Regions from separate parts of the Brevibacterium sp. LAARM2_SD2 genome, predicted to be linked through region 2. Evidence: riboswitches for the same ligand, from Rfam matches in the RefSeq annotation. Region 2 holds a riboswitch; each other region holds the start of a gene.
The links. A riboswitch is a leader RNA that binds a small molecule or an ion and turns the genes downstream of it on or off. The one in region 2 is predicted to bind thiamine pyrophosphate.
Positions count from the first base shown of each region.

Region 1: another riboswitch for thiamine pyrophosphate. It lies ahead of thiC (phosphomethylpyrimidine synthase ThiC); the one in region 2 lies ahead of thiM (hydroxyethylthiazole kinase).
Region 3: another riboswitch for thiamine pyrophosphate. It lies ahead of AC2W7K_RS07660 (ECF transporter S component); the one in region 2 lies ahead of thiM (hydroxyethylthiazole kinase).
Region 4: another riboswitch for thiamine pyrophosphate. It lies ahead of AC2W7K_RS08095 (FAD-dependent oxidoreductase); the one in region 2 lies ahead of thiM (hydroxyethylthiazole kinase).

Region 1 is NZ_JBNFOM010000036.1:996-4,410, forward strand. Features, by position in the region: gene thiC (phosphomethylpyrimidine synthase ThiC) at 1-1,699, opposite strand, end outside; TPP riboswitch at 1,696-1,806, opposite strand; gene AC2W7K_RS16885 (M18 family aminopeptidase) at 2,424-3,415, opposite strand, start outside.
Region 2 is NZ_JBNFOM010000003.1:11,025-14,439, reverse strand. Features, by position in the region: gene AC2W7K_RS02625 (ATP-binding cassette domain-containing protein) at 1-219, shown strand, start outside; gene AC2W7K_RS02620 (sugar ABC transporter permease) at 216-1,427, shown strand; TPP riboswitch at 1,514-1,617, shown strand; gene thiM (hydroxyethylthiazole kinase) at 1,605-2,465, shown strand; gene AC2W7K_RS02610 (hypothetical protein) at 2,462-2,638, shown strand; gene AC2W7K_RS02605 (thiamine phosphate synthase) at 2,575-3,186, shown strand; gene thiD (bifunctional hydroxymethylpyrimidine kinase/phosphomethylpyrimidine kinase) at 3,183-3,415, shown strand, end outside.
Region 3 is NZ_JBNFOM010000009.1:58,775-62,189, reverse strand. Features, by position in the region: gene AC2W7K_RS07665 (ABC transporter ATP-binding protein) at 1-1,330, opposite strand, end outside; gene AC2W7K_RS07660 (ECF transporter S component) at 1,330-1,959, opposite strand; TPP riboswitch at 1,985-2,093, opposite strand; gene AC2W7K_RS07655 (universal stress protein) at 2,166-3,128, opposite strand; gene AC2W7K_RS07650 (DUF4916 domain-containing protein) at 3,330-3,415, opposite strand, start outside.
Region 4 is NZ_JBNFOM010000010.1:17,768-21,182, forward strand. Features, by position in the region: gene AC2W7K_RS08080 (DedA family protein) at 1-225, shown strand, start outside; gene AC2W7K_RS08085 (ketopantoate reductase family protein) at 179-1,093, opposite strand; gene thiE (thiamine phosphate synthase) at 1,090-1,839, opposite strand; TPP riboswitch at 1,914-2,016, shown strand; partial or broken gene AC2W7K_RS08095 (FAD-dependent oxidoreductase) at 2,007-2,672, shown strand; gene AC2W7K_RS08100 (FAD-dependent oxidoreductase) at 2,780-3,202, shown strand; gene thiS (sulfur carrier protein ThiS) at 3,199-3,415, shown strand, end outside.

The DNA.
Region 1 (3,415 bases), on a different contig from region 2:
TGTCCTGGGAGATGCGCATCGAGCAGAACTTCGGCCCGCACATCGAGCAGAAGTGCGCGGTCTTCGCCGGTTCCGCCGGCAGCGTCTCGTCGTGGAAGGACTCGGCGGTCTCCGGGTCGAGGCCGAGCGCGAACTGGTCGCGCCAGCGGAACTCGAACCGCGCCTTCGACAGCGCATCGTCCCGGGCCGTCGCCCCCGGGTGGCCCTTCGCGACGTCCGCGGCGTGGGCGGCGATCTTGTACGTGATCACCCCCGTCTTGACGTCGTCGAGGTCGGGCAGTCCCAGGTGCTCCTTCGGGGTGACGTAGCAGAGCATCGCCGTGCCGTACCGGGCGATCTCCGTCGCCCCGATCGCCGAGGTGATGTGGTCGTAGCCGGGCGCGATGTCCGTGACGAGCGGACCCAGGGTGTAGAAGGGGGCGCCGTCGCAGAGCTCCTGCTGGCGCTCGACGTTCTCCCGCACGAGATGGAGCGGAATGTGGCCGGGGCCCTCGACCATGACCTGGACGTCGTGCTCCCATGCCCGCTTCGTCAGCTCGGCGAGGGTGTCGAGTTCGGCGAACTGGGCGGCGTCGTTGGCGTCGGCGATCGAGCCGGGGCGCAGCCCGTCGCCGAGGGAGAACGCGACATCGTAGGCCGCGAAGATCTCACAGAGCTCGTCGAAGTGCGTGTAGAGGAAGTTCTCCTCATGGTGGGCCAGGCACCATCCGGCCATGATCGACCCGCCGCGGGAGACCATTCCGGTCACGCGGTCGGCGGTGAGCGGGACGTAGCGCAGCAGCACACCGGCGTGGACGGTCATGTAGTCGACGCCCTGCTCGCACTGTTCGATGACGGTGTCGCGGTAGATCTCCCAGGTCAGCGCCTCGGCGTCGCCGTCGACCTTCTCAAGCGCCTGGTAGATCGGCACGGTGCCGATGGGGATGGGGGAGTTGCGGATGATCCACTCGCGGGTGGTGTGGATGTCGTTGCCCGTCGAGAGGTCCATGAGGGTGTCGGCACCCCACTTCGCGGCCCACTGGAGCTTCTGCACCTCCTCGGCGATCGAGCTCGTCACCGCCGAGTTGCCGATGTTCGCGTTGATCTTGACGAGGAACGCCTTGCCGATGATCATCGGCTCGGATTCGGGGTGGTTGATGTTCGCGGGGATGATCGCGCGCCCGGCAGCGACCTCGGAGCGGACGAGTTCGACGTCGCACTGCTCGCGGATCGCGATGTAGCGCATCTCGGGGGTGATGATGCCCTGCCGGGCGTAGTGCATCTGCGTGACGGTGCGTCCGGGCTTCGCGCGCCGAGGCGTCCGGTCGGGCCCCTGCCACTGCTGGGAGGGTGCGCCGCGGCGGACGGCTGCCCGCCCGTCGTCCTCGATGAGGTGGCCGCGGGCCGCGTAGTCCTCGGTGTCGTCGCGGTCGGCGATCCACTCCGCGCGGTGCGGGGGCAGGCCCTGTTCGGGGACGGCGCCGGGCCCGACGGTGCGGTAGACGTGGACCGGCTCGTTGGGGCGGCCGTTCGTGTCGTCGAGGTCGATGCGGGTGACGGGCACGCGGATGCCGTGCTCACGGTCCTCGACCCAGGCCAGGGAATGGGTGGGGTACTGCTCGAGAGCGAAACCCGCGGGGGTGCTCGCGGAGTTCTCGGCCGGTGCCGTCGGGCGCGGGGCAACGGTGGGACGGGTGGTTTCTGGGGTGGGCGCAGTCATCTGCGATCCTCTCTTCCTCCGCCGGTATCAACCGGATCAGGTTCAACGGTCTCGAGCGGTCTCAGCTCGATCTCAGCCCTCTTCCGAAGGCCCCCGTGGGGTCACACAACGACTATCACGGTGTGGGCGCCGCCACAAAATCACCCGCGGCAGGTGTTCACTGCGCGAGACGGTGGACGCGCGGTCGCCCGATTTGGTGCCTCAGTTTCAGCGTGCCCAAGTGGACGCGCCCCAGTGGGTGTGCCCCGGTGGACGGGCTCCTGCCGACGTGCCTCGGTGGACGTGCCCAGCGGACGCGCCCTGGGGGAAGTACCCCAGTGGGCTCGCCTCGGATTCCTGCGCACGCTGGACGCCTGCGGCATCGTGCCTGCAGGCCTGCTTCCACGCGCATTGTGCGTGCGCGCCCCGCTCGCTGCGTCATCGTGCGTGCAGCATCGCGCCTCGGCGGACGCACTCCCGCGACTTCGCTGACGGGGTGTCTGCGGGCGTGCGCCGGTGCTCGTCCTCGGGGTGCTCGTTCAACGGCGAGCGTGAATATCGCCGCCTCGGCGAATCTGCCGGCGCTCGTTCAACACGGAGCGTGAATATCGCGTCTTTGGGGACGCGATATTCACGCTTCGTGTTGAGTGAGACTCAGGGGTGAGTGAGGCTCAGGGGTGAACGAGGCGCTGCGTTGAACGAGCAAGCGCTCGCCCCCTGTGTCGGCTCCCGCAGGCGCGGCGCCTCACGCCCCCTGGAGGAACGTTTTCGCGACCGCGCCGAGCGCGACGACGTCGCTGATCGCGCACATCTCCCGCGCCGAGTGCATCGAGTAGAGCGCCGGTCCCACATCGACCGTCGTCATGCCCATGCGGGTGGCCGTCAGCGGTCCGATCGTCGACCCGCACGGCACCGAGTTGTTCGAGACGAAGTCCTGGTACTCGACCCCGGCGGCTGCACAGGCGCGGGCCCACGTCGCCGTGCCGACGGCATCGGTGGCATACCGCTGCTGGGCGTTGAGTTTGAGCAGGGGCCCCGCACCCAGGCGCGGACGCACGTGCGGATCGTGGCGTTCGGGGTAGTTCGGGTGGGCGGCGTGTCCGGCGTCGGAGGACACGCACACCGAGGCGGCCAGTGCGGCGAGGTAGTCACTGCGGTTCGCCTCGGGGAAGAGGGCGGCGACGATCCGCTCGGTGACGTCGGAGAGGAACGGCCCGCTCGCGCCCGAGCGCGAGTTCGACCCCACCTCCTCATGGTCGAACCCGGCGAACAGGGCCACCGCATCGAGCGCCTCGGCGTCGAGGGACGTCATCGCGGTCACCCCGGCGTGGACGGAGAGGAGGTTGTCGAGTCTCGGGGAGGCGAAGAACTCGTCCGCGGCGCCGAAGAGCGCGGGCTCCTGCGCGGGGATCGTGTAGACGTCGTGGCCGACGATGAGTTCGGGGTCGACGCCGGCGGAGGCGGCGAGGATCTCGAGGACATCGGCCTCGGCGAGGTCGGCGAGACCGACGATCGGGGTCGTGTGCCGCTGCTTGTCGAGGGTGAGGCCCTCGTTGACCTGCCGGTCGAGATGGATCGCGAGCTGCGGGATGCGTGCGATCGCCGGCGTGTGCGCGAGGACGACGCTGCCGTCGGCGAGGCTGAGGCGCCCGGCGAGGGCGAGCTCCCGATCGAGCCACGAGTTGAGCAGCGGCCCGCCGTAGATCTCGACACCGAACTGGCGCACGCCTTCGGCGA
Region 2 (3,415 bases):
ATCGAACGCCTCCGCGACCGTGACCTCGGGGTGCTCCTCGTCAGCCACAACATGGCCGATGTCCAAGCCGTGTGCGACCGTGTCCACGTGCTGCGGCTGGGCAAGGATGCCGGGGACTTCCCGGGAGACGAGCGCACCGACGTCCTCGTCGCCGCGATCACCGGAGCCAATGACAACGTCGTGACCCAGCGGGCCGCGCGGAGGGGTGAGCGCCGATGACCCGCAATTCCCTCATCACCGACGAGCGGATCTCCGACGAGGGGCTCGTGCGGACGTTCGTCCGCCGGATCCGGGAGGGCCAGCTCGGGTCGTTCCCCGTCATCCTCGCCCTCGTCGTCATCGTCATCGTCTTCCAGTCGGCGAACAGCAACTTCCTCTCCCCGGCGAACCTCGTCAACCTCTCGACCCAGGTCGCCTACCTGGCGATCCTCGCGCTCGGGATCAACCTCATCCTCCTCCTCGGCGAGATCGACCTCTCGCTCGCCCAGCTCGGCGGTCTCGCCGCCTCGGTGCTCGGTGTCCTCGTCGTCCGGCAGGGGGTCCCGCCGGTCGTCGCGGTGACGATCATCCTCCTGCTCGGCCTCGTCATCGGGGCGATCCAGGGCTGGTTCTTCGCCGTCGTCGGGATTCCCGCGTTCGTCGTCACCCTTGCGGGTCTGCTCGCGTTCACGGGGCTCACGCTCACGGTGCTCGGCACGCAGAAGAACCTCTCGATGGCCGACACGTTCGTCTTCGACTTCGCCAGCTACTACTTCCCGGCGTTCTGGGCGTACGTCTTCGGGGCGATCGCGGTCATCGGCTTCGCCGCCGGCATCATCCACGCGAAGCTGCGGCGGCACTCCGCGGGCCTCGACAGTCCGAGCTGGACGGCCGTCAGCGTGCGCATCGTCCTCCTCGCGGCGATCGTCTTCGGCTTCCTCATCCTCGTCAACCAGGACTTCGGACTCGCGCTGCCGTTCTTCCTCATGATGGTCATCGCGATCATCATCGACCTCGTGCTGCGCAAGACCCGGTACGGGCGCTCGATCTACGCCGTCGGCGGCAAGGTCGAAGCCGCCCGGCGCGCCGGCATCCGTGTGACGTGGGTGCGCATCAGCGTGTTCATGACCGCCGGTGTCCTCGCCGCCCTCTTCGGCTTCGTCAAGGCCGGAGTGACGACGAACGCGGGGTCGACGCTCGTGGGCACCCAGGACCTCCTCAACGCGATCGCCGCGGCCGTCATCGGCGGCACCTCCCTCTTCGGCGGGCGGGGGTCGGCGTGGGCCGCGGTCCTCGGGGCGTTCGTCGTCGGCGCGATCAACAACGGTCTCTACCTCATCGGCTTCAACTCCGATATGCAGCAGATCATCACCGCTCTCGTCCTCCTCACCGCCGTCGTCATCGACGCCGTCAGTCGGCGCGGACAGCGGTACGTCGGCAGGGGGTGAGTTCTCCTTCACCGGCGCCGAGGCGGGGGCGAGGTCAGGGGGTGACCCCACCTCACCCCCGCCTCGGCGATTTTGGTACAGTCATGGGCAATGACATGGGGTGCCCGGCGGCAGTCGCGCCGGGCTGAGAGGACACCCATCGAACCTGATCTGGGCCATGCTAGCGAAGGGATCGTCATGACTGACATCGATCTGTCGTCGGCGCACGCACGTCTGCGCGCGGCGAATCCGCTCATCCAATGCATCACGAACACGGTCGTCCAGCAGTTCAGCGCGAACGTGCTGCTCGCTGTCGGCGCGTCCCCGGCGATGCTCGACCACGAGGCCGACGCCGGGCAGTTCGCGCACCTGGCCGGCGGTCTGCTCGTCAACTTCGGAACCGCGACGAACCAGCAGTTCCTCGCCGCCGACGCCGCGATCGGCGCGGTCACCGCGGATTCGACTCCGTGGGTGCTCGACCCCGTGAGCATCGGCGCCGTCGACTTCCGCACCACCCGCATCCGCCGGGCCGCCGCCGATCGCCCGACCGCGATCCGCGGCAACGCCTCGGAGATCGCGGCTCTGGCTGGTGCCGGGGCCGGCGGGCGCGGCGTCGAATCGACCGACGAGGTCGACGCCGTCCTCCCGGCGGCGGCCGAGCTCGCGCGGACCAGTGGGGCGATCGTCGCCGTCTCGGGCAAGCGTGACGCCATCGTCGCCCACATCGACGGTGTCGACCACATCGCCCGTGTCGACGGCGGACATGCGTTCATGCCGCTCGTCATCGGCACCGGGTGTTCGCTCGGCGCCGTCACCGCCGCCTACCTCGCCGCCGTCGCGCCGGTCGACTCGAGTCCGGGTGCGGGTCCGGCGGGACTCGCGGCGTTCGATCAGTTCACCGCCGTCGTCGCCGCCCACGCCCACTTCGCCGTCGCCGGCGAGGCCGCGGCGACCGGCGCCGCCGGACCGGGCAGCTTTGCCGAGCACTTCCTCGATGCTCTCCACACCACCGACGATGCGCGCATCGGCGAGGCCCGGGTCGAGGTGACGAGAGCATGAGCGCGACGAGTGAGCGCCTCGCCGGCGTCGACGCCCGCCTCTACCTCGTCACCGATTCCGCGCAGTGCCGGGAGGCCGGTCGCACCGTCGCCGAGACGTGCTCGCCGCCGTGCGCGGGGGAGCCGGCATCGTCCAGGTCCGGGACAAGGACATCGACGACACCGAGTTCCTGACCCTGACCAGGGAGGTCATCGCCGCCGTCGGCGAGGCGGTGGCCGGCACCGACCGCCGCGTCCCGCTCTTCCTCAACGACCGGGTCGCCGTCACCCGGCACCTCCTCGATGAGGGCGCCGACGTCCACATCCATGTCGGACAGACCGACACTCCCGTCACCGAGGTGCGCGACCTCGTCGTCCCGAGCCGCTCATCGGTCTCTCCGCCGCCAGCGCCGCCGAATTCGCGGCGGCCCGGGCCACCGGCGCCGTCGACCTCGTCGGCATCGGGCCCGTCTTCGACACGACGACGAAGACCGACGCGCCGGCCGGGATCGGCCCCCGACCGCCTCGGCGATCTGACGGCCGAGGCGGGACTGCCCGCGGTCGCGATCGGCGGCATCGACGCCGGCCGGGTTCCGCAGCTGCGCGGTCGCGGACTGCTCGGCTTCTGCGTCGTCTCCGCGATCTGCCGTGCCGCCGACCCCGAGCGGGCGGCCCGTGAGCTGCTCACCGCGTACGGTGACGGGACCGAGCCGGTCGCCGGCGAGAACGGGGGAGCGGCATGAGCACGCGCCCACCGATCACCCTGTCGATCGCCGGCACCGACCCCTCGGGCGGGGCGGGCATCCACGCCGACCTCAAGACGTTCACTGCCCTCGGGGTGCTGGGGACCACGGCGATCACCGCGCTCGTCGCGCAGAACACGCACGGGGTCTCCCGCGTCTACCCGATCGATGAGGACTTCGTCGTCGCCGAGCTCGACAGTGTTCTGGGCGACATGCCCGTCGATGCGAC
Region 3 (3,415 bases), on a different contig from region 2:
CGAACGTCGGCTCATCGACGATGAGGACCTGGGGGCGCGGAGCGATCATCGCCGCCACCGACAGGCGACGCTTCTCCCCGCCGGAGAGACCCTGCGGGTGGGCCTCGGCGATGTCGGACAGTCCCAGCGTCTCCAGCAGGTCGGTCACCCGAGCGTCGACCTCGGCCGCCGACCAGCCGGCCAGTCGCGGACCGAGGGCGAGCTCCTCGGCGACGCTGGGTTTGAGGAACTGATGCTCGGGTTCCTGGAAGACCATGCCGATGCGCGGGGCGAGGAACTTCGAGGGCCAGGTGTACGGCCGCGCCTCCTTCGCCCCGGCGGCAAGCGGCCCCGCTGCGCGCACCTCACCGGAGAACTCGGGGATGAGGCCGGCCAGGGTCAGCGCTGTCGTCGACTTCCCGGCCCCGTTGGCGCCGACGATGCCGAGCGCCTCACCCGCCCGCACCTCGAGGTCGAGATCGGTCGCTGCGGGCACGGCTGCCCGCGGCCGGGCGACGCCCAGGCGCTCGCCGACGAGCACGGGGGACCCGAGTCGGTCCTGCGCTCCAGTTCTGCCCGGCATCGTCCAGCGGTCGGGGGCGGTGCGGGACCCGGATTCGGGCAGCCAGATCCCGGTGGTCCTGAGCACCTCGGCGAGTGCGGGGTCACCGAAGACCTCGTCCGGGGTGCCGTGGGCGACGACGCCTGTGCGGCCGAGGACGATGACGGTGTCGACCTCGTCGCTCCACAGGCTCACCCGGTGCTCGACGACGATCATCGTCGCCGCAGTGGACTCCTGGACCGTGAGGACGGCATCGCGGACCGCCCTCGCCGAGGCGGGGTCGATGTTGGCCGTCGGCTCGTCGAGGACGATCACCTCGGGTGCCATCGCGTGGATCCCGGCGAGCGCGAGGCGCTGCTTCTGGCCCCCGGACAGCGCCGCCGTCGGGTGGGACTGGGGAAGGTCGAGGCCCATGGCGGCCAGGGAGGCGTCGATCCGCGCGTCGACCACCTCGGCGGGCAGACCGAGGTTCTCCATTCCGAACGCGACATCGTCACCGATGCGGGAGAAGATCACCTGCGAATCGGGGTCCTGGAGGACGAGCCCGGTGACGCCTCGGCGGGGGTCGGGTGGGGCGTCGCCGACGAGGAGATCACCGGCTGACTCCCCGGCCTCAGTGGGAAGGACCCCGGCGATCGCATGGAGGAGCGTCGACTTACCCGCCCCCGACGGCCCCAAGAGGAGAACCTTCTCACCTGGGGCGATGTCGAGGTCGACGGGGCCGACGGCGAGGCTGTCCCGATCGGCGTGCCGCCACGAGTATCCGTGGGCGCGGATCGGCAGGCCCATCAGCGCACGCGGCCGGAGGCGAAGGAGCTCAGCGCCCCGGTCTTCGCGATCGCGCGGTAGGCGTACCAGGCGCCGATGCCGGAGATGACGACGCCGGAGATCATCGCGCACACCGCGTAGGCGAGCTGGAAGTCGAACTGCCATTCGGCGTTGTAGAGGATGTTCTCGCTCACGGCCATGAAGGTCGCGGCGACGAGTCCGGACAGCGCGGTCACCCACAGGGTGAACTTCCGGTAGCCGAAGGCGGCGAAGACGAGTTCGGCGCCGAGGCCCTGGAGGAAGCCCGACAGCAGCACGGTCGCCCCGAAGTGGGAGCCGAGGACGCCTTCGACGGCGGCGGCGAGGAGTTCGCACAGCAGCGCGGCTCCGGGTTTGCGGATGATCGCCCCGGCGAGCGGACCGGCGAGCACCCAGAGGCCGGCGATGAGGCCGATCGAGGGCGGGAAGGCCTGGAAGGCGAGCTCGATGCCCTTCCAGCTGGCGGCGAGCACCCAGAAGATCAGGCCCACGGCGATGCCGAGGACCGCGGTGACGACGTAGTCGACGACCCGCCACTTCTTCGTCGGCGGGGCCTGGGTGAATGCCGGTGCCGTCGTCGAGCGGGAACCGGGCGTGGTCGTGTTCGGCATAGCGCCTCCTCGTGTCTCAAGGAGGGGTAGAAGAGTCTCGACTTCCTTCGGCGGTGCTAGCCGCATCAGGTTCGAGGGTCTGCAGCGTCATCTGCACTCTCAGCGCCCTTGGCGGCGCTCCCCTGTCGTGTGCGCTCCACTGTACAACACCTGACGATCCCCGGCACCGCACGTCCGCGGGGCCGGGGATCTGGTGCGAACGGGACTCAGGCCGGAACGACCATGACCGGACCCTCGGCATGGTGGAGGACCCCGCGGGAGACCGATCCGAGCAGCGCGGACTTCACGGCCCCGCGGCCCCGGGTGCCGAGGACGGTGAGCTGCGCGGTCTTCGTCGCCGCGGACAGCAGCGCGGTGGCATCGCCGATGAGCGCCGAGGTGGACACCTGGAGCCCGGGGAACTGACTGCGCAGCTCTTCGGCGTCCTTGTCGAGTTCGGCTTCGATCTGCTGCTGCCGGCGGTCGGCGACGTCACCGCCGAGTTCGAGCTCCGGGTACCAGTAGAGCCATTCCTCCCCGGCCGGCAGCACCGTGACGATCTCGAGGTCGGCGTTGCGCGAAGCGGCCGCCTCGGCGGCGGTGAACATCGCGATCCGCGCGCCCTCGGACCCGTCGACGGCGACGACTACCGGGCCGGTCGTGTCCCCGCGGTGCGCCGAATGGCGGGGGACGACGATCGTCGGGCAGTGGGCGTGCGGCGGCAGCGCGGTCGAGACCGACCCGAGCATGCGGCCCATGAAGCCGCCGCGTCCACGCGCCCCGACGATGATGACATCGGCGTTGGCGCTGAGGTTGACGAGCACACCGGCGGCGTCACCGGATTCGACGGCGTACGTCACCGGTCCGGGATGATCGGCGAGGAGTTCGGCCGCCTCGGCGAGGGTCTTCTCCGCTGCCCGCATCGCGGCTTCGTCCTCGGGTTCGGACGGGATCGAGGCCATGTTCGGGTAGATCATCAGGGGCATCGTGAAGGCCGTGACGACGGTGAGGGGAACGTCTCGGTGCAGCGCCTCGGCGGCACCGTAGCGCAGGGCAAGGGCTGCGAGCTCGGATCCGTCGAAGCCGACGAGGACGCCGAGGTTGTCGGTGAGTCCGGAATCGGAGGCGCGGGTGTCGGTCGGGCGGGCCTCGGCCGGGTTCGCGGCGGACGAGCGGGAGTCAGCAGTCATGGCAGTCCTTCCATCGGGGCCTGACCAACCCTGACGGGGACGACGGCCCCGAAAACCGTGTGCCGTCCTCGTCGCCCTCAGTGTACCCAAGTGTTTTCTACAACGTGTAGAAGACCGCGAGGCGGACGGATTCCTCTCGCGTGCGGCGCGTGCCCACGGCCTCGGCGCGTGCTCACGGCCTGCGCCAGGGGGAGGGGTGCGTCAGACGGCGAAGCCGAGGTAGCTCAGGGCTGAGCGGATGATGTGCTCCTGGCCGTGGGAGAGCTCGGCGACGATGTCGGAGCGCA
Region 4 (3,415 bases), on a different contig from region 2:
ACCGGCATCGCCGAGGTGGCCCGCCGTCTCCGGGCGAAGCGGAGGGCCGCTGTTGCCGAGCCCGTATCCGGAGGTTTCGAATCTGACGGCACCGCTGCCCTCGAGCCCGCGGTGCCCGAGCCCACGGCAGCTGCGGTCGGGCCACGGAGGTGCGTCCCGACCGCAGAGCGCGCCCGCCTCATGCGCTCCGGTCGAACTCGCCTGCTCGCAGCTGCACGAGAGTGAGATCGAGCAGCGGGGTCGGCACGCCGAGGTCGCGCGCCGTCGTCTGGAGGTGGCCGAGGATGTGCTCGGTCTCGTTCGGCAGTCCGGCCGTGACGTCCCGGTAGAGCGAGGAGGTGAAGGCGGAGCCCTCGGCGGTGAGCATCGACAGGGTGGCCGCCCTGGCCCGCGCGGAGACCGGGTGGCCGGCGGCCATGGCGACGGCTTCGAGTTCGTCGATGATCCCCACGACGTGGGGTTCGCCACCGGCGGCCATGATCGCGCCGACCGGTGCCCGGAAGAGGCACGTGACGACACCGGCCGCGGCGATGAACACCCACTTCTCCCACAGGGCGTCGTCGATGCCGTCGATGACCTGCAGCCGGAAGCCGGGGACGTCGAGCGCGTCGACGACCGCGGGTGGGACCTCTCCCCCGCCGAGGCGGCCGATCGTCATCGTCGCGAGATCCGTCATCTGGACGATGTCGGCTCCGCGCATCGTGCCGACGATCTTGACGAGCCCACCGAGCACCTGCCCGGGGAACTCCGCCTCGAGGCGACCGATCTGCGCCATCCCATTGAGGAACGGGATGATGAGAGTCTGGGGTCCGACGGCCGGCCGGAGGTCGGCGATGATCGATTCGAGGGCACCGGCCTTGACGGCGACGAGGATGAGGTCGACCGGGGTCGAGTCGGCCGCGAGCTCCTCCGCCGTCGTCACGGTCACCGGGTTCGTCCGGTCCTCGTCGGGGGCGATGAATCGCAGACCGTTCTCTCTCAGCGCCTCGGCGCGTGCGGGCCTGACGAGGAAGGTGACGTCGCGTCCGGCTTCGACGAGGCGGGTGCCGAAGGCGCCGCCGGTCGCGCCGGCTCCGGCGATGAGGATTGTCACAGGGTGCCGTCCTTCGTGGTCGTGCCAGTTGTCGTGCCAGTGGTCGTGCCAGCGGTCGTGTCGGGGTCAGCGGAAGCCAGCTGCGCACGCAGCCGAGCGGCCGCCTCGGCGGGGTCAGGCGCCTCGGTGATCGCGCGGACGACGACGATGCGTGACGCCCCGGTCTCCTGCACGGCCTGGAGACGGTCACCGGCAGAGATCCCGCCGATCGCGAACCACGGCTTGACCGTCCTCCCGCTCACCGCCGCCAGCGGATCGAGCCCGGCCGCCGGGCGACCGGGCTTCGTCGGGGTCTCCCACACGGGGCCGAGGCAGAAGTAGTCGATCTCCGGGTCGGCGGCAGCGGCGAGCGCCTGCTCGACCGAATGCGTCGACCGGCCGAGGATGACGTCGTCGCCGAGCACCGTGCGGGCCTGCGCGCTCGTCAGGTCGCCCTGCCCGACATGGAAGACGTCGGCGCCGACGAGGAGGGCGACGTCGGCGCGGTCGTTGACGGAGAAGAGCTTCCCGTGCCGGTGGGCGGCATCGCGGAGGATCTCGAGGGCGGCGATCTCCTCCCTGGCTTCGAGACCTTTGTCGCGGAGCTGGATGATGTCGACGCCCCCGGCGTAGGCGGCATCGAGGAACTCACCGAGGTCGCCCTGCTGCGTGCGGGCGTCGGTGCAGAGGTAGAGCCGGGCGGAGGCGAGCGCACGGGTCCGCGCGGCATCCCGGCCGGTGGAGTCGCGGTCGACCGGGTGCCCCACGTTCTCAGCAAGGGCGGTCACGGGGTCTTGCACTGCGGGAGACGTTGGCATCGTGGGAACCATGCTCCTAGAGTAGAGGAGTTCGCGGGAGCCTCGCTGGGAGGCTGAGAGGGCTTCGTGCCGACCGCCTTACCTGATGCGGGTCATGCCGCCGGAGGGAGAATCGCATGGACGTCATCGTCGTCGGCGCCGGGATCATCGGCCTGGCCACGGCGTGGGAGCTCCACCGGCGCGGGGCGGCCGTCACCGTCATCGATCCGCATCCGGGCTCGGGCGCCACCGCGGCCGCGGCCGGGATGATCGCCCCTGCCGCCGAGATCGCGTGGGGCCAGACTCCGCTGTTTCCGCTCATGCGCGTCTCCGCCGACCTCTACCCGGACTTCACTGCGGCACTGACCCGGGAATCGGGGGCCGACCTCGGGGAGACGGCGACCGCCACACTCGTCTGCGCCGGTGACCGCGCGGATCTCACGGCCCTGCGCGAACTCAGCGCCCTCCAGTCCGCGGCCGGTTCCGACCTCGACCTGCTCACCGGATCCCGCGCCCGCGACCTCGAACCAGCCCTGGCCCCCGGTGTGTGCGGGGCCGTCCTCATTCCCGGCGATCATGCGATCGATCCCCGGCGGGTGACGCGCGCGCTGCTCACCGTCCTCGGCGACCGCGTCATCGAGGAGCGGGTGACGGGACTGGTCGGCGATGAGGGATCACCGACCGGTGCCCCGGCTCGGACGACCGGAGTCGAGCTCGCCTCGGGACGTCGGCTGTACGCCGATCAGGTCGTGCTCGCCGCAGGCATGGCGCACAATGCGATCGCCGGCGCTCCCGCGCTGCCGCTGCGAGCCGTCCACGGCGACGTCATCCGGCTCCGCTCGGATCCCGGCGCTCCCCCGCTGCTCACCCGGACGATCCGGGGACTCGTCGCCGGTCGGCCGTCTACGTCGTGCCGCGGCCCGATGGGGAGCTCGTCCTCGGGGCGACCTCCCGGGAGGACGGCCAGTCGGGCATCCTCGCCGAGGGCGTCCACCGTCTCCTCCACGACGCCGAACGCCTCGTGCCCGGGCTCCTCGGATGTGAGATCACGGAGATCACGGCACGGGCCCGGCCCGGCTCGCCCGACGACCTCCCCCTCCTCGGTCGCACCGACCCCGGTCTCGTCGTCTCCACCGGGTACTTCCGCCACGGGGTGCTCCTCGCACCGTTCGGCGCCCGCCTCGGCGCGGATCTCGTCGTCGGCGCGGACTCCGCGTGGCTGCCCGTCGGTGCGCGCGAGGCCGTGGCACCGGCACGGTTCGAGTCCGACCACTCGCCATCATCACCGCAGTCACCGGCTGCACCACTGCTGACAGCAAGGAAGGGATCATGACCATCACACTCAACGGCGACCGCCGGGACATCACCGCGGGCACGACCGCCCGCACCCTCGTCGAGGACATCACCGGTCGGCAGCTGAGCGAAGACGGCACCCCGGTCGACGGCGGCCGCCTCGGGGTGGCCCTCGCCGTCGACGGCGAGGTCGTGCGACGCGGCCTGTGGGCCGGCTTCACCATCACCGACGGCCACACCGTCGACATCGTCA